DNA from 3 places in the Arthrobacter sp. W4I7 genome. Region 3 is predicted to be linked to each of the others. Evidence: riboswitches for the same ligand, from Rfam matches in the RefSeq annotation. Region 3 holds a riboswitch; each other region holds the start of a gene.

Region 1 (5,740 bases), 2.9 Mb from region 3:
GCCCCAGCCTCTACGGCGGCACCTACAACCTCTTCGCCCACACCCTGAAGAAGTTCGGCATCTCGGTCACTTTTGTGGCAGACCCGGACAACCTGGACCAGTGGCGTGACGCCGTCCAGCCCAACACCAAGCTCTTCTTCGGCGAGGTGGTTTCCAACCCGCGGCAGGACGTCCTGGACATCGAAGGAGTGTCCCAGGTTGCCCATGACGCCGGCGTGCCCCTGGTCGTGGACAACACCCTGTCCACCCCGTACTTGATCCGGCCGCTGGAATGGGGCGCAGACATCGTGGTGCACTCGGCCACCAAATACCTGGGCGGCCACGGTGCTGCCATCGCCGGCGTGATCGTGGACTCCGGAAAGTTCGACTTCGGCAAGGACCCGCAGAAGTTCCCCGGTTTCAACACCCCGGACCCCACCTACAACGGGCTGGTGTACGCCCGCGACCTCGGCGCCGACGGAGCGCTGGGCGCCAACCTGTCCTACATCCTCAAGGCCCGGGTCCAGTTGCTGCGCGACCTCGGTTCTGCGGTGTCGCCGTTCAACGCCTTCCTGATTGCCCAGGGACTGGAGACGCTGAGCCTGCGGGTGGAACGGCACGTGGCTAACGCCGTGGACGTTGCCCGGTGGCTGGAAGGAAGGGACGACGTCGAATCCGTCGCCTACGCCGGGCTGCCCTCCAGCCCCTGGTACGAGCGCGGCCGCAAGTACGGCCCGAAGGGTACCGGCGCCATCGTGTCGTTCAACCTGGCCGGCGGGGCCGAGGCCGGGAAGCGCTTCGTGGACGCCCTGGAGCTGCACTCCCACGTGGCAAACATCGGTGACGTCCGCTCCCTGGTGATCCATCCGGCGTCGACCACGCACAGCCAGCTCTCCCCGGAGCAGCAGGAAATTGCCGGCGTGACCCCCGGACTGGTGCGACTTTCGGTGGGAATCGAACACATCGATGACATCCTGGCGGACCTCGAAGCCGGTTTCAGGGCGGCCAAGGAGGCCAGCGGCGCTTGATCCGCGGGCAGGCGCCCTGATCCAGACGGCCACCAGCGGCGACAAGCCGGGAAGTCACAACCAGTCACACTCTTGGCGGGAGGCCGGGGCTGTTTCGTACACTCGATGCAGGTCATGAGTGCCAGTGACAGCCCCGGCTTGCTGGCCGGCAACCCTCCTACCGCGGTGGGGTGCCCCGGGTGAAGACCTGGCCTGCCGGTCAGACGACGGCAGGCAAGCGCGTAGAAGAGGTCTTGCCATGACGGTTACCGTCACCCGTACCACTGTTCCCGAGCATGGGATTGTCCGCTATGCCTCCATCGGGGGACTCAAGCTGGAAGCCGGCGGATACCTGCCGGATGTCACCCTGGCCTACGAGACCTGGGGCACGCTGAATGAGGACGGCAGCAATGCAGTCCTGATCGAGCACGCGCTCACCGGCAGCACCCACGTGACAAGGGGCGACACGGATGAGCCCGGTTGGTGGGAACAGCTCGCGGGACCGGGTGCGCCCGTGGACACCGACCAGTTCTTCGTCGTCTCAATCAACATTGTGGGCGGCTGCTACGGGTCCACCGGGCCGTCGTCGCCCGCACCTGACGGCAAACCCTGGGGCTCCCGGTTCCCGCTGGTGACCCTCCGGGACACCAGCGAGGCGGAGGCCCGGCTGGCGGACCAGCTGGGCATCAGCAGCTGGTTTGCCGTACTGGGCGGCTCGATGGGCGGCGCACGTGCGCTGGAATGGGCGGTGACATATCCGGAACGAGTGCAGCGCTGTGCCGTGATTTCCGTGGGGGCCGCGAGTACCGCCGAGCAGATCGCCTTCGCCCAGGCACAGACTCTCGCCATCCGCCAGGACGCTAACTTCAACGGCGGTGACTACTACGGCGGGCCATTGCCGGAGGATGGCCTGGCCCTGGCCCGGCGCATTGCCCACATCACGTACCGTTCGCCGCTGGAACTGGACGGACGCTTCGGCCGGGCACCGCAGGCCCCCGAATCGCCCTTCCAGGGCGGGCAGCTCGCGGCGCGCGGGCGCTACCAGGTGGAGAGCTACCTGGACCATCAGGGCACCAAGCTGGTCCAGCGCTTCGACGCCAACAGCTACATCGCCATCACCGAAGCGCTGATGAGCCACGACATCTGCCGTGGCCGAGGACCCCTCGAGCAAACCCTGTCCCGTGCCGATGCGCGGTTCTTCGTAGCCGCCGTGGATTCGGACCGGCTCTACTTCCCGTCCCAGTCCTTGGAGCTGGCCCGGGCCCTCCCCGGAGACGTGGACGTCCACTTCATCGAGGCGCCCATCGGTCACGACGGATTCCTCACGGAAATAGGCCAGCTGGGAAACCAGCTCCGGACAGGTTTCCTGGTCTGACGGCGGGCTGGTCTGACCGCTGCCTGGCCTGGCTGGTTCCTGGCCTGGCTGCTTCCTAGCCGTTCATGATCTCGCTGCGGCGGGCCATGTAATCCTCCATGGAGAGCTCGCCGTTGCTGTACTTCTGGTCCAGTTCCGCAAGCTTGCGCGCGCGGTAGCCCTGCGGGGCCGACGGCGGAGGGGGAGTGGCCGGGGCCGCGGGCTGCTGCGGGGCTTCTTCGGGCTGGCCGGGCAGGGGCTGTCCGTGCTGTCCGTAACCGGGCTGTCCGTAGCCGGGCTGGCCAAACGTCGGCTGCCCGTAGGGCGGGAACTGCTGGTCCATCGGCGGGACCGGCTGAACGGGCGGCAGCGGCGAGCCCGGGAGGGGCTGGGGCTGGTCAAGCTGCCGGAATCCGCCACCGAAGTAGTCCTGCTGGGTGAAACCGTCCCGGGGCTGGTTGCTCTGCGGGCCGTTGGAACCGGGGTACATGCCGCCGCCCGGGAACTGGTCCGGGTAGCGTCCCGAAAAGCTCTGCTCGTGGTTCCTGCGGGCCACGGACTTCCGGTACATCCGCATGGCCATCGGGACCAGGAACGACAAGACGATGATCCAGAAAAACAAGTTGCTCACGGTGCCGTGCCTCTCATTGGTGTCCTTCCAGCTTAAGCCCGGGCTTGCACGCGGACCGTGCGGAGCTCCATAAAGGCGCCATACCTATCCACGGCTTCCTGAACTGCCGCAGCCAGCGGAGAGCCGGGAGCGGCATCCGCAGAGGAGAGGCGGATGTCCAGTTCGCACCGGCCCGGAAGCAGCGTGTGCCGCCATGATCCGGCCATCCGCCCGTCCAGCAGCACCACATGCATGGGTTCGCCCTTGAACGGAAAGGCCGGCGCCCCGCCTCCCATGTAATGCCGCGTGGCGGAATAGCCCATCACATACTCGTCGTAGCACTGGATCAGGTCTATCCGCGGCCGGACTTCCGAAGCACCACCAACGCCAGCACCATCAGCGCCGGCGCCACCAGCACCAGCGCCGGCCCCGGCGGCGTCGAGGCTTCCCGCGTCCAGACTTCCGTCGTCACTCCCCGCATCGAAGTAGACAACGACGCCGTCAATCACCGTTTCGGCCAGGGCTTTGGAGTGCGCCTCGACAGTGAGTTGCAGGCCCTTGCGGACGTCCGTCATGGTCAGCCCGGACCAGTCGGCGCAGTCCTTGACCGTCGCCGGGCCCCGGCTGGTGAAATAGCGGCGGGCCAATTCGGCGAGTGCTTCAGGCCCGCCGGGCGCAGGTTCCGCCCCGACGGGCACCCGCTCGTCGAAAAGCGCATACGTCTGCTTCAACGCCCCGCCCGCGCTGCGCACGGGCCTGCCGCTCACCAGGACGCCGCTGATTTCGGCGTGCATGATCAGGTAGGCAAGCTGCAGGCCCTTGGCCGGGAACCCGGCGTCGTGAAGGCTCGCGGCGAGGCCTTCCCGGGACAGGTGGTTCCCGCCCGCAACCGCGCCGGCCAGGACCTCGTCACTCCGGGCGGCAACGGCTGCATCGATGCCGGTGTGCCGGTACGTGGCGGCATTGGCTTGCTCGAGCCGCGGTGCGGAAAGCGCCAGAAGCCAGCGGAGATCATCCCGGTGGACAAAATGCCAAGTGGGCCGGAGGATATGCGTCCGCAGGATCCGCCCGTCTGCCACGGACTGCTCGATGTCCGCCGCGGTAACGGCTGGTGCAGCTGCGGCTGACACGCGCTGCGCCAAACTCCACCGGGCGTAGGTGAACTCCTGCGCTTGCACGGCGAGCAGCGCCCGCAGGGCTGTCTCCGGGGATGCGGCGCCGGGGTCGCGGAGCAGCTGCGACCGCAGCCGCCGCCGCGCCACCTGCTCCGGTTCCATGCACAACCCCTTGAAACTACTCAGCTGCCCGCACAGGCCGTCACCACAATCACTCTGCTAGCGCCGGGCAGCCTCGGTGGTCCCGAGCGGACCCTCGCCGGAACCCAACGGAACGCCCGGGCCGAACACAGGTCCCGGCGTCGGCCGCTTTGCGCTGATCCCGTCACCCGAGGACTGGTGCCGCAGCCGGCGCAGCACCCAGGGCACAAAGTACTCGCGCGCCCAGACGAGGTCCCCGGAGCGTGCCTCGCGCCAGGTCTGCGGCGGCAGTGGCTTGGGCTGCAGCGGCTTCAGCGTGTGCTCCACATTCAGTGCATCCAGGACCATGGCCGCGATGGTGTGGTGGCCCAGCGGCGAGAAGTGAAGCCGGTCCACGTCCCACATTTGGGGGTCGCTGAGCTGGCGCAGGGACCACATATCGGCGATGATCGCGTCGTGCCGCGCAGCAACCGTCCGCAGGTTCTCGTTATAGATGGCCACCTTGCTGCGGATCCTGCCCAGTACCGAGGAACCCGTGTCCGGGCCGTTGAAGAGGACCACGGTGGCGCCGCCCAGAGCCAGGAGCTGGACCACGGAATCGAGTTTCTCGGCCAGGGCGTCGGGGTCGCCGCCCGGGCGGAGCAGGTCGTTGCCTCCGGCGGAGAGGGTCACCAGGTCCGGCTTCAGCGCCAGGCACGGGGCCAGTTGTTGGTCCACCACTTGTTGGACCAACCGGCCACGCACCGCAAGGTTCGCATAGGCAAAGTCGGGCTTGGTGCGGCTGAGTTCCTCCGCCACCCTGTCGGCCCAGCCGCGGTAGCCGCCGGGGCTTGAGGGCTCGGGGTCGCCGATGCCCTCGGTAAAGGAATCGCCCATTGCCACGTACCGGGTCCAGGGGTGGGATCCGGCAGGGGCAGCGGCCGTCTGAAAGGTACTCGCGTCAGTCACGGTCCTATCCTGCCTTCCGTTTCGGAAGCTACGCGAACGTAGGTTGTTACCTTCGGGTAACTGTAAGAATGGAAACCATGACTGAAGCCGAAGTATTTCCTGCCCCTGTTGTTTTGTGGTCCCATCCCGAGGACCAGCGCGACGGCAAGCCGCTGCTGGTGCTGCTGCACGGCTACGGCGCCAACGAACAGGATCTGCTCAGCCTGGCCGACCTGCTTCCGGATGACTTCGCAGTCGCTTCCGTCCGGGCTCCGATCGCCATGGGCCCCGGCTTCACCTGGTTCCCGCTCACGGCGTCCATCGATTATTCCCTGGACCGGGTGAAGGCAGCTTCGTCGTTTGTGCTCGACTGGATCGACACCATCAAGGCGGGGCACCCCTCGGTGACCCTGCTCGGCTTTTCGATGGGCATGGCCATGGCCACCACGCTCCTGCGGCAGCGGCCCACGGACTTCGCAGCCGTCGTCGGCCTGTCAGGTTTTGTGGTGGATGCCGGGGACGATCCCAGCTTCAGGGACTCCGAACTGGACGGCACCGTCCCACTGTTCTGGGGCCGCGACCAGCAGGACCCCGTCATCACGCCGGA
Region 2 (5,740 bases), 1.3 Mb from region 3:
AGCCGATCCTGCTGGTCACCAAGGCGGACGTCAAGGATCCGGCGGAGCTGTTGGCAAACTACACGCACCTGGACTTCCCCGTAATCATCAGCCGGACGGCGGATTCCAGCGCTTCGGGCATCGACGCCCGCTCCGATGACGGATTGTCGGCCCGCCTTGACAGCAAAGCGGTGGCAGAACTGCGGGACTTCCTGGACGGCAAGGTCACCGTGATGCTCGGCCATTCCGGCGTGGGCAAGTCCACCATGGTCAACGCCCTCACCGGGGCCGAGCGTGCCACCGGCGGGGTCAACGCCGTGACCGGACGCGGGCGCCACACGTCATCGTCCGCCCTGGCGCTGAGGCTTGCGGATGCACCGCCGGGCAGCTGGATCATCGACACCCCAGGCATCCGCTCCTTCGGCCTGGCCCACGTGGACCCGGACCGGATCCTGCGCTCCTTCCCGGACCTCTCCCCCGGCACCGAAGACTGCGAACGGGGCTGCAAGCACACCGCCAATGCCGTGAACTGCGGCCTGGATGCCTGGGTGGCCGGCGGACATGCCGGCGCCACCGGGGAAGCCAGGCTGGCCTCCCTGCGGCGGCTCCTCGGCACCGATCCCCGCATGGAGGCCCAGGAGGCCAAGGAGCTTGGCAGCGTCAACTGACAACGCCGATCTCCCAGCAGAACCGCGCGCAGACGGTAGTTTGGAACCATGATCCAACCCGCTTCAAGCTACAACGATGACCTGCGCCTGGCCCATGTCCTGGCCGACTCCGTGGATGACCAGACCATGAGCCGCTTCAAGGCCCTGGACCTGCAGGTGGAGACCAAGCCTGACCTGACGCCGGTTACGGACGCGGACAAGGCCGCCGAAGAAGCCATCCGCGGCCAGCTGTCCCGTTCCCGCCCGCGCGACGCCGTGCTCGGCGAGGAGTTCGGCAGTACCGGCCACGGCTCGCGGCGCTGGATCATCGACCCCATCGACGGCACCAAGAACTTTGTCCGCGGCGTCCCGGTCTGGGCCACCCTGATTGCACTGGTGGACGAGGGCGAGCCCGTGGTCGGCGTGGTCAGTGCACCGGCCCTGGGCAAGCGCTGGTGGGCTGCCAAGGACATGGGCGCCTACATGGGCCGTTCCCTCGCCGCGGCCACGCGGCTGCGGGTATCCAACGTCTCCAAGCTCTCCGATGCTTCCCTGTCCTACTCCAGCCTTGGCGGCTGGAAGGAGCGCGGCAGCCTTGACAACTTTCTGGGCCTCACCGAGGACGTGTGGCGGACCCGGGCGTACGGCGACTTCTGGTCCTACTGCATGGTGGCCGAAGGCTCAGTGGACATCGCCTGCGAACCTGAACTGAACCTTTACGACATGGCCGCTCTAGTGCCGATCGTGGTGGAAGCCGGGGGGCGATTCACGTCCCTGGAAGGCGAAGACGGTCCCTTCGGCGGCAACGCGCTGGCCACCAATTCCATCCTGCACTCCGAGGTGCTGCGCAGGTTGAACCCGGACCTGGACGACCTCCTGTAAGGCAGGTTACCGAAGAATCAGCGGCGGGCGCCTCCACGAGGAGGCGCCCGCCGTCGTTTCTTCGGTAAAAGAAGCCCTTCTCCGCCGGCGCGTAACAAAGCGCTTAACATTTATGCCGGCTTCAAACCTTCCCGCCCCATGTTCTACGCTCTTAAGCAGGTCACGAGTGCCAGCGCGAAACCCCGGTTTGCTGGCCGGCAACCCTCCAACCGCGGTGGGGTGCCCCGGGTGACGACCAGGCCGGTCCGGAGCGGATGCGGCAAGCGCGGATTCCCGGCTGTGGGAGTCCTTTTGAAGTGAGGTCTCTGTGACAACTGCCACCGTCTCCCCCAATGCCACTGCCGGTTCCGTTATTCTCCAGCCTGGAACCACCTTCGATGCCCGCCGCGCCGCCGCCGGCCGTCCGCTTGCTGCCGTCACCGGCGCCGAGATCCAGGCGCCGCTGATCCATGGCGGCCATGTCCGCTACGCAAACCTTGACTACGGCGCGTCCGCTCCCGCCCTCTCGGTGGTCTCGGCGTACCTCAACGAGATCCTGCCGTTCTACGCGAGCGTCCACCGCGGCGCGGGTTACGCGTCCCAGATCAGCACCTCGGTCTACGAAAACGCACGCGACATCGTCCGCGGGTTCGTGGGCGGCCGTCCGGACGACTCCGTGATCTTCACCCGGAACACCACCGATTCGCTCAACCTGCTGGCCGGCTGCCTGCCCGCAACAGACGGGCGCCCCGACGGCGACGTCCTCTACCTGGACATCGAGCACCACGCCAACCTCCTGCCGTGGCAGGGCGTCCCGCACCGCAGCATCGTTGCCGCCGACACCATCGCCGGCACCATCGAAGCCGTCCGGGCGGAACTGGAGCAGGGCGGCGTGAGCCTGCTCGCCGTCACCGGCGCGTCCAACGTCACCGGTGAGATCCTTCCCATCCGCGCCCTGGCCGCGCTCGCCCACGAACACGGCGCGCGGATCGTGGTGGACGCCGCCCAGCTGGCCCCGCACCGCCGCGTGGACATCGCCGCGGACGACGTCGACTACCTCGCCTTCTCCGGCCACAAGCTCTACGCACCGTTCGGTTCCGGCGTGCTCGTGGGGCGGGCGGACTGGCTCGACGCCGGAACGCCGCACCTCGCCGGCGGCGGCGCCGTCAAGGAGGCAAGGCTCGACGGCGTCAGCTGGGCCACCGGCCCGGCACGCCATGAGGGCGGCTCACCGAACGTCCTGGGCGCGGCCACGCTGGCCCGCGCCACCCAGGTGATCGCCGGGCTGGACCAGGAACAGTGGCACGCCCACGAATCCGCCATCCGGTCCTTCCTGGTGGAAGGCCTGCAGGACATCGACGGTGTGACCGTCCACCAGATCTTCAAGGACACAAATCCGGATACGGACACCATTGGCGTGGTCAACTTTTCTGTGGAAGGCTACGACGCCGGGCTGGTGGCGGCCTACCTGTCCGCCGAGCACGGCGTGGGCCTGCGCGACGGCCGCTTCTGCGCCCACCCGCTACTGAAGCGCCTGGGCCTGCCCTCCGGTTCCCTCCGCGCCAGCTTCGGCGTCGGCTCCCGCCTCGAGGACGCCGAACGGCTCCTTGCCGGCATTGCAGCGCTGCGCAGCAACGGGCTGGGCTGGGACTACGTGGTGGACGCCGGGCGCTGGGTTCCTGCGAACGACACCCGGACCTACCCGCACTGGGCGCCGAACACCCCGGGCACCGCCGGCGCCGCTCCCTGCATCGATGACTAAGCACGTGCGGTAAATTCGGAGGATACCCAAGGGCATCAATCGAAGGAGGCCACACGTGGTACGGGGTGGCCCCAAATTGGATCACGGGCGTCGCCGGGAGCTCGGCCAGAGCTTCCAGGACGGCGGCGAGCATTACCAGCAGGTCCGGCCGGGCTACCCGGAAGAATCAGCGCAATGGCTGGTCCCCGCTGGAGCCCGCGATGCACTCGACGCCGGTGCAGGCACCGGCAAGTTCACGGAGCTCCTGCTCGGGATGGGACTGTCCGTCACCGCCGTGGACCCGTCCGGGGATATGCTCGAACAGTTACGCGCGCACTACCCCGCGGCCGCGGCTGTCCAGGCCACCGCGGAGGCGACGGGCCTGCCCGCGGCGGCCTTCGACGTCGTCAGCGTTGCCCAGGCCTGGCACTGGTGTGACACCCTGGCTGCCAGCACCGAACTGGCGCGCGTCCTGCGTCCGTATGGAACGCTGGGCCTGATCTGGAACCAGCTGGACACCTCGGTGCCCTGGGTTCACCGGCTTTCCCGGATCATGCATGCCGGAGATGTGTACAAGCCAGGCTTCCGGCCCCAGGTGGGCCCGGAGTTCCGGGACCTTGAGGGCCACGTAACGCATTGGCAGGACCGCGTCACCACCACCGGCCTCGTGGAGCTGACGAAGTCCCGGAGCTACTATCTGCGGGCCGGCGAAACCACGCGCGCAAAGGTGCTGGCCAACCTTGACTGGTACCTGCGCGAGCACCTGGGCCACAGCGTGGATGAGGAGCTTGAGCTGCCTTATCTCACGCTGACCTGGCGGGCCATCAAAGCATAACGGGGACGGTCAACGGGTAGGCTGGAGCTGTGAAGACCAGCGCGCCCTCCTCCTCCATCGAGGATTACGTCAAGGTCATCTACTCGTTCACCGAATGGCAGGACAAGCCCATCACGTCCTCCCAGCTCGCCCAGCGCCTCGGGGTGGCCAATTCCTCGGTGTCCGAAATGGTCCGGAAGTTGAAGGACCAGGGCCTGGTGGACCATAAACCCTACAGCGCCATTACGCTCACGGACCAGGGTATCCGGCTGGCCCTTTCCATGGTGCGCCGCCACCGCCTGATCGAGACCTATCTCGTCCAACAGCTGGGCTACCGCTGGGACGAGGTCCACGACGAGGCCGAACTGCTCGAGCACGCCGTCTCCGACACGTTCATCGAACGCGTTGCAGCGAAACTCGGAGACCCGCAGCGTGACCCCCACGGCGATCCGATTCCCACGGCCGACGGGAAAGTCCTGATGCCCCGGGCGCACCTGATGGGCGAACTGGACCAGGGGCACACCGGCAGGATCACCCGTATCAGCGACGAAAACCCCGACCTGCTCCGCTACCTTTCCGCGGAGGAGATAGACCTCGACGCCGAAGTGGAGATCGTGGGCCGCAAGCCGTTCGGCGGGGCCCTGGTGGTCCGGATCAGGAACTCGGGCAGGACCAGGGACTACGATCTGGCCGATGAGATTACCTCTGCACTGTGGGTGCACAGCGATCACCCACACCCCGGCTGCCTGCTCGGAGACAGCTGAATGGCGCCTGCGGGCATACCGCCGGCGCGTGCCTGGTGTGCTGTTGCCGTTGGTGGCCTGATCGGGACTGAGCTGCGGTACGGACTGGGACTGGCGTTTCCGGATTTTCCGGGGTCCATGCCGTGGGCCACGCTGGGGATCAACGTGGGTGGAAGCTTTGTCCTGGCGTTGCTGACTACGGTGTGGATGGCACGGCCGCACACCGCGTTCTGGCTTCGCGCGGGCCTCGGCCCCGGACTCCTGGGATCCTTCACGACATTCTCGGCCGTGGTGTTCGCGGTGGACCAGCTGGCGCGGGCGGGCTCGCACTTCATCTGGATCACCTACCTGGCCCTGTCGTTGCTGCTGGGGCTGGCCGCGGCCGGTGCGGGGTGGCGGGCCGGGAAGGTTGTGGCGGGCTGGGTGGACGGGCGCAGTGGCGGCCGGTTTGGGGGGCGGCCATGACGGCGGCTGCGCTGGTGGGAGTGTTCGGAGTTGCCGGTGCACTGCTCCGTTTTGCCGTGGACAGCTGGTTCGCGCATCACACATCGATCCGTTCTGCCCGCGGCGTTGAGAACCGTCACTCTGGAATCCATGGCAGCAGAAACAGGAAACGGTTGCACTGGCCTTGGGCCACGCTGTTCGTGAACGTCACAGGGTGCTTCATTATCGGCGCTGCCCACGCCATGACCCTCAAACTCGGGGTGGCCCCGGAATGGCAGGCTGCGCTGGCCACCGGTCTGGCCGGCGGCCTCACAACTTTTAGTTCCTGGACCACGGCAACGGTGCGGCTGCTCAGTGAAGCACGGTTCGGATCCGCGGCATTGAATGTTGCCGCCAATCTGGTCCTTGGTTTTGGCGCGGCTGCGGCAGGACTTGCATTGGCCGGTTAAGGGTTGCGGCGGGCGATTTGGCGGGCTCCCGTATCGTGGATGGTGATGATTAGCAGACGTGA
Region 3 (5,740 bases):
TGCTGGAGCGCGAGCAGCCGCAGGTTGTGGGCGATGCTGCGGAGCTGTTCTTTCCAGTCTGGGTCCTCGGGATGGATGGGGAGCTGGTTGAGGACCAGTTCGGACACTCCGTCAAGCAATGCTGCCCGGTTCTCCGCGTAGCGGTAGAGGCTCATGGGGTCACGGCCCAGTTCCTGGCCCAAACGGCGCATTGTCAGCGCATCCAGGCCTTCAGCGTCCACCAGTTCAAGCGCTTTGGCCAGCACCAGTTCACGGCTGAGCGGAGCCTTCCGGCCGCGTTCTTCGGTGCGTGAGGGCTTCGGGGAGGACATGTGTTTACCGTTCTGGAGCCGTCAGCAAGTGGGGTGCCCGAAGGTAATTCCAGACGCTTGCCGTATTTGTAGTCTACGGGTAAAGTCTACAGCGTAGACAAGCTGTTAGCGCCATCTTGCACCCATCGATTCCCGAAGATTCGATTAACGCTCCATTGCCTTGTGCAGGCTTTGAGGTTCCCGCTGCTGTAGCCGAACGGCGGCACCCACGCACCTAGCGAAGGGACGCCGTCATGGCACATTCGCAGTTCGACACTTTCCTCCAGGAAGCCACCCAGCTGGATAAGGCCTACGATCACAGCCTCGACGACGACCGGCTTTACGGCCTGTACACCAGCTGGTGCTTCATCAACCAGCAGACGCCCGGCCAGGAGTCCGTTTTCTGGGCAGCCATGAAACACCGTATGCCGGCGGGCCACAACGGCCTGCGCATGAAGGGCCCGGCAGCCGCCGACTACATCCTGACAAGCTACCCCGGCCTCGTTTAGGGTCTGGCACATAAAAAGGCGTGAAGCGCTTCCCGGCAGGAAGCGCTTCACGCCTTTTCGTTTTTTCAGCTCTGTATCCTTCTCCGACTGTCGCCTCAGGTCGGAATGATCCGGAAGAGGAACCGCGTCCGGACCATCACCCACAGGAGCCCCAGGACAAGCGCGCAGGCCGCCGTATTAATCCAAATGTCGCCTTGGCGCAGCGCCGGGATGTTGGCGATCACCGCGATCAGCACCACGTGGATGATGAAGACGTACAGGGTTGCCCGGCCCAGGGGAATCAGGAACCAGCCCAGGGCGCGGGCCACCGGTTTCCAGTAGGCCGTGAGGAATGCGTAGGCGGCCACCACCAGCACCAGGACGTTGAGGAGCCGGCCCGGGGCCAGATAAGTGCGGCCGAAGAAGAGGTCATACATGGTCCGGTACGCCGTGTCCGGAACAATCGCGAGCCGCATATCAAAGGCGTTGGCCAGGTACGGGTTGCCCCAGGACAGGAACGCGAAAGCGAAGGCGGCCGCAGTGCAGGCGGCCACTGCCCAGGTGTGGTCAGTTAGCCACGAAACAATGCGGTGGCGGTGGAACCCCGCCACCAGGCCGATCACGAAAAGGACCTGCCACACCAGCAGCGGGAAAGAGTCCTCGAACTGCGAGGGCAGGATCCGGAACCGGGTGGCCGCGCCCACTGCGTACACGGCCAGCGTGGCGCCGAGCACCCATACTGCCTTGCCGCGGTTGAGTGCGGCAAGGATCAGCGGGCTGACGAGCAGCAGCACCACGTACAGGCCCATCACGTTGAACTGCCACGGGCCGAACTGCAGCAGCAGGATGGCCGGCAGGACCTGCGGCGGTACGGGGAACTGGAACAGCGATTCCATTCCGGCGTAGAGGTCGTAGGTCCGGCCGGCGCCGTTGTGCCCCGCCCCGCCGGTTCCCTGGTCAACGTAGGTGGTCAGTGCATCACTCTGGAACAGGGGCAGCAGCGAGATCAGGAAGACGCCGATCAGCACCGCCAGCGCCGTCAGGTAAAGCTTCCCCGCACGGCGGGAGGTCAGGTCCACCACCGTCCCAAAGTCCCGGTTGACCCGCGGCCTGTACACCATGCCCACCACCAGCCCCGAGAAGAGGACAAAAAGTTCGGCCCCGGAAACGAAACCCACCGCCTCCTGGGTGAGCAGCTGGAACAGTGACATCATGCCCAGGTGGTTTACCACCACAAACACAATGGCCATGCCCCTCAGCAGGTCCACCCGCGAATCCCTGCTGGAGGGATCGGTGTAGCCCCAGGCTGTTGCGGCATTGACCCGCCGGGGGATTTGCCACAGCGCCACCAGGAGGATGATCAGTGCCGCTCCCACGGTCCAGGCAGCCGCCCCGGCGACGGTGTTGGCGCGGACGTATCCGCTGCCGGCACCGATTTCGGTGGCAGGACCGGTCACCATGGGGGAAGCCTCGAGCCGATCCAGGGCGGCAGCAGCAACCGCAGGGTTCCCGGTGAGCAGCCAGTCGATGCTGGCCACCCCGGTGTCCCTGGTGCTTGTCCGCTCATCCCAGACCACTGCCGCCGTGCTGGCGAAGTCCGTGGACGTGGCAGCATCCAGGACCTGGTCCCACCAGCCCACCTTGATGTCCACGTCCGAAGCGCCGCCGGAGGCCGGGCTGTAGAACGCGGAGGTCTGCAGCAGGAACGGCTTGTCCTTCCCTGACGCATAAGTCCCGTAGAAGTCTTCCCCGTCGGAGGCCGTGAGCATCTCCTGGAGTTCGTTCTGCCGGGGAACGGTGTTGACCGCCGCGCCGCCGGCAGTGTCGTCGTGGAAAGCGGTCAGGCCCACCCAGTCCACGGCATCGTCCCCCGGATAGTACGGGGCGTAGGCCGCATCGGAGCCGTTCCACACGCCGTCACCGTTGGTATCGAGCAGGGCGAAGCCATCGCTGCCCGGCACAGGGGCGTTCCGGTGCCGGTCGAACGGGTAGTCCTTCCCCAGGTACGGCTCCCACACCATCGGTGGTCGGATGCCATCGGCATCTTCAAAGGCTGCGGCGACGGCCTGGAAGGCGGACCGGTAAGCGGCGGGCTGCTGGCCCCATTCCACCCAGCTGGCATTCATGTCGGGGGCAAAGCGGATCAGCACATGGCCCTTGAAGTCCGCTGTCAGCCTCCGCACGTCGCCGGCGAATGATGCGGCAGCTTCAGCGGTAACCTGGTCAAGCGGAACGCTGGGCTTCACCGTGAGCATCGCATGGGCGCCCTGCATCCCGGACTGCTCCAGGAAGCCCCGGATGTCGTTCTCCTCCGATCCACGGAAGGGCAACGCGATGTCGTGCCCGAAAAGCGCCGGCGACGCGCCGAACCTCTCCGTAAAACCGGCCGCCGTGTCCTCGCCCCATTCGAGGACAGCGCCCAGCAGCGGTTTGCCCTCACCCGGGAAGGTGTCGGCAGCACGGGCGGCTCCGGCGGGCAGCACCACTGCCAGGAGGGCAATCGTCACCGCGGCAAGAAGGGCAGCACCCCTTCGGACAGCCGACTGGCGGGTATGTTGTCCCCGGAAATTTTGCCAATGGAGTTGCGTGGGACGGCTCTCCAGCGCGGCGGCTCGTGGCGTGCTGATGGGGACCCCCAGGAATTTTGCTCCGACGGCGCGGCGGCGCCCTGACAAGAACCCTATCTGGCGTGGAAAGCCGCGGCGGGCGTCGGTCGGCTTCGCTGCCCGTGGCGGTTCCCGCCGTCGTACGTTCCAGGAACCGCCGCGCAATCACCCAAGCTGCTTCAGCGGCGCTTCAGTTACGGAACATGACGACGACGGCGGTGCGGCCCCGCGCGCCAAGTGTTACGTTTTTGGGGAGTAATGAGTACCGGTGCCAAGCCCTGACTGGCCGGTCGGCAACCCTCCTTCCGCGGCGGGGTGCCTCAGGTGAATACTCGGCATATCGACCGATTCGAGCTGCAAGCGTGAGAGAAGGAGATCCGTCATGTCTGACGCACCTGCCCCTGAAGAGAAATTGTCCTACCGCCTCATCAGCGGGCCGGATGACCGTGCGTTCTGTGAGCGGATCTCGGCCGCGCTGGCAGAGGGGTATGTGCTGCATGGAAGCCCCGCAGCAACCTTCAACGGCAGCAGCGTCATTGTGGCCCAGGCTGTAGTCCTGCCGGCCGCCATCGCGTCCGCGGATGCCGCCGTCGCCACTGCCGTTGATGACCTTGAAGCAGCCAGCGAAGACCTCGAGTTCGACGGCGAGGGCCACGCATGAGCTATGCAGGAGACCTCACCCCCCAGGAAGCCTGGGACAAGCTGCAGCAGGGCGCCATCCTCGTGGACGTGCGCACCGAGGGCGAATGGGCCCACATCGGCATCCCCGACACAAAGGCCACGGACAATGATCCGCTGTTCATCCAGTGGACCTTCCCGGGCGGCATTCCCAACCCTGATTTCATCAAGGACCTGAGCCTGCAGGCCCCCGACAATCCTTCAACTGAGCTGCTCTTCCTCTGCCGCTCCGGGCAGCGTTCCATCGCTGCCGCAACCGCCGCCACGCAGGCCGGCTTCACCTCCTACAACGTGCTGGAGGGCTTCGAAGGCGAGCCGGACCGCTATGGAGAGCGCACCGTCAACGGCTGGAAAAACCGCGGCCTGCCAACCAACCTGGGAAAGAACTAAGTGACCTTCAACGAAGACGCCGCCGGCTGGAGCCCCGACACCCAGGCCGTCCGCGGCGGGCTGGACCGCACCAACTTCCAGGAAACCAGCGAGGCTGTGTTCCTGAACTCCGGCTTTGTGTACGAATCCGCCGCCGCTGCCGAACGGGCCTTCACCGGTGAGGACGAACGCTTCGTCTACTCCCGCTACGGCAACCCCTCCGTTGCTACATTCCAGGAGCGGCTCCGCCTCCTGGAGGGCACCGAAGCGTGCTTTGCGACGGCGTCCGGCATGTCCGCAGTTTTCACCGCCCTGGGTGCCTTGCTGGCTGCCGGCGACAGGGTGGTTGCCGCCCGCTCGCTCTTTGGCTCCTGCTTCGTGATCCTCAACGAGATCCTGCCGCGGTGGGGCGTGGAGACCGTATTCGTGGACGGCCCGGACCTGGACCAGTGGCGCGAAGCCCTGTCCCAGCCCACCACCGCCGTGTTCTTCGAGTCGCCGTCAAATCCCATGCAGGAAATCGTGGACATTGCGGCGGTGAGCGAACTCGCCCACGCCGCAGGTGCCACCGTCGTCGTCGACAACGTCTTTGCCACTCCCCTGCTGCAGCGTTGCGGCCAGTTCGGCGCCGACGTCATTGTCTACTCGGGTACCAAGCACATCGACGGCCAGGGCAGGGTCCTGGGCGGCGCCATCCTGGGCACCAAGGAATTCATCGAAGGCCCGGTCAAGCAGCTCATGCGGCACACCGGCCCGTCGCTGTCCGCCTTCAACGCGTGGGTCCTCACCAAGGGCCTCGAGACCATGGCCTTGCGCGTCAACCACTCCTCCGCCTCCGCGCTGCGGATCGCCGAGTGGCTGGAGCAGCAGCCGGCCGTGAGCTGGATCAAGTACCCGCTGCTGAAGTCGCACCCGCAGTACGAGCTCGCCGCAAAGCAGATGAAGGCGGGCGGCACGGTGCTCACCCTTGAACTTGCCCCTTCCGGCGGCCGCTCGGGCAAGGAGGCCGCCTTTGCGCTGCTGGATGCCTTGCGGATCATCGACATCTCGAACAACCTGGGCGATTCCAAGTCCCTGATCACCCACCCTGCCACCACCACGCACCGGGCGATGGGACCTGAGGGCCGCGCGGCCATTGGCCTGAGCGATGGAGTTGTTCGGCTCTCGGTGGGGCTTGAGGACCTGGACGACCTGATTGGCGACTTGGAACAGGCACTCAAGCAGATTTAGCGCTGGCTGGGGCGGGGCGGGTTCCACGCGTCCTGGCTCCGCTCCGGCACCGCTGGGTCCGCTGGGTCCGCTGGCTCCG

Evidence for each region. A riboswitch is a leader RNA that binds a small molecule or an ion and turns the genes downstream of it on or off. The one in region 3 is predicted to bind S-adenosylmethionine.
Region 1: it holds a riboswitch for S-adenosylmethionine, as region 3 does, so the genes downstream of both, QF047_RS13785 (homoserine O-acetyltransferase) here and QF047_RS00610 (DUF1737 domain-containing protein) in region 3, are expected to answer to the same signal.
Region 2: it holds a riboswitch for S-adenosylmethionine, as region 3 does, so the genes downstream of both, QF047_RS06745 (aminotransferase class V-fold PLP-dependent enzyme) here and QF047_RS00610 (DUF1737 domain-containing protein) in region 3, are expected to answer to the same signal.

What each region holds. Positions count from the first base shown of each region.
Region 1 covers NZ_JAUSXU010000001.1:3,008,326-3,014,065, reverse strand. Annotated here, with positions in the region: gene QF047_RS13790 (bifunctional o-acetylhomoserine/o-acetylserine sulfhydrylase) at 1-1,007, shown strand, start outside; SAM riboswitch class IV at 1,118-1,233, shown strand; gene QF047_RS13785 (homoserine O-acetyltransferase) at 1,246-2,361, shown strand; gene QF047_RS13780 (hypothetical protein) at 2,417-2,971, opposite strand; gene QF047_RS13775 (winged helix DNA-binding domain-containing protein) at 3,004-4,227, opposite strand; gene QF047_RS13770 (SGNH/GDSL hydrolase family protein) at 4,285-5,082, opposite strand; gene QF047_RS13765 (alpha/beta hydrolase) at 5,232-5,740, shown strand, end outside.
Region 2 covers NZ_JAUSXU010000001.1:1,461,292-1,467,031, reverse strand. Annotated here, with positions in the region: gene QF047_RS06755 (ribosome small subunit-dependent GTPase A) at 1-647, shown strand, start outside; gene hisN (histidinol-phosphatase) at 696-1,508, shown strand; SAM riboswitch class IV at 1,667-1,780, shown strand; gene QF047_RS06745 (aminotransferase class V-fold PLP-dependent enzyme) at 1,816-3,249, shown strand; gene QF047_RS06740 (class I SAM-dependent methyltransferase) at 3,305-4,063, shown strand; gene QF047_RS06735 (metal-dependent transcriptional regulator) at 4,093-4,806, shown strand; gene QF047_RS06730 (CrcB family protein) at 4,807-5,250, shown strand; gene QF047_RS06725 (CrcB family protein) at 5,247-5,678, shown strand; gene QF047_RS06720 (hypothetical protein) at 5,724-5,740, shown strand, end outside.
Region 3 covers NZ_JAUSXU010000001.1:138,312-144,051, reverse strand. Annotated here, with positions in the region: gene QF047_RS00625 (TetR/AcrR family transcriptional regulator C-terminal domain-containing protein) at 1-311, opposite strand, end outside; gene QF047_RS00620 (hypothetical protein) at 545-799, shown strand; gene opgC (OpgC domain-containing protein) at 895-3,285, opposite strand; SAM riboswitch class IV at 3,639-3,753, shown strand; gene QF047_RS00610 (DUF1737 domain-containing protein) at 3,767-4,045, shown strand; gene QF047_RS00605 (rhodanese-like domain-containing protein) at 4,042-4,452, shown strand; gene QF047_RS00600 (O-succinylhomoserine sulfhydrylase) at 4,453-5,661, shown strand.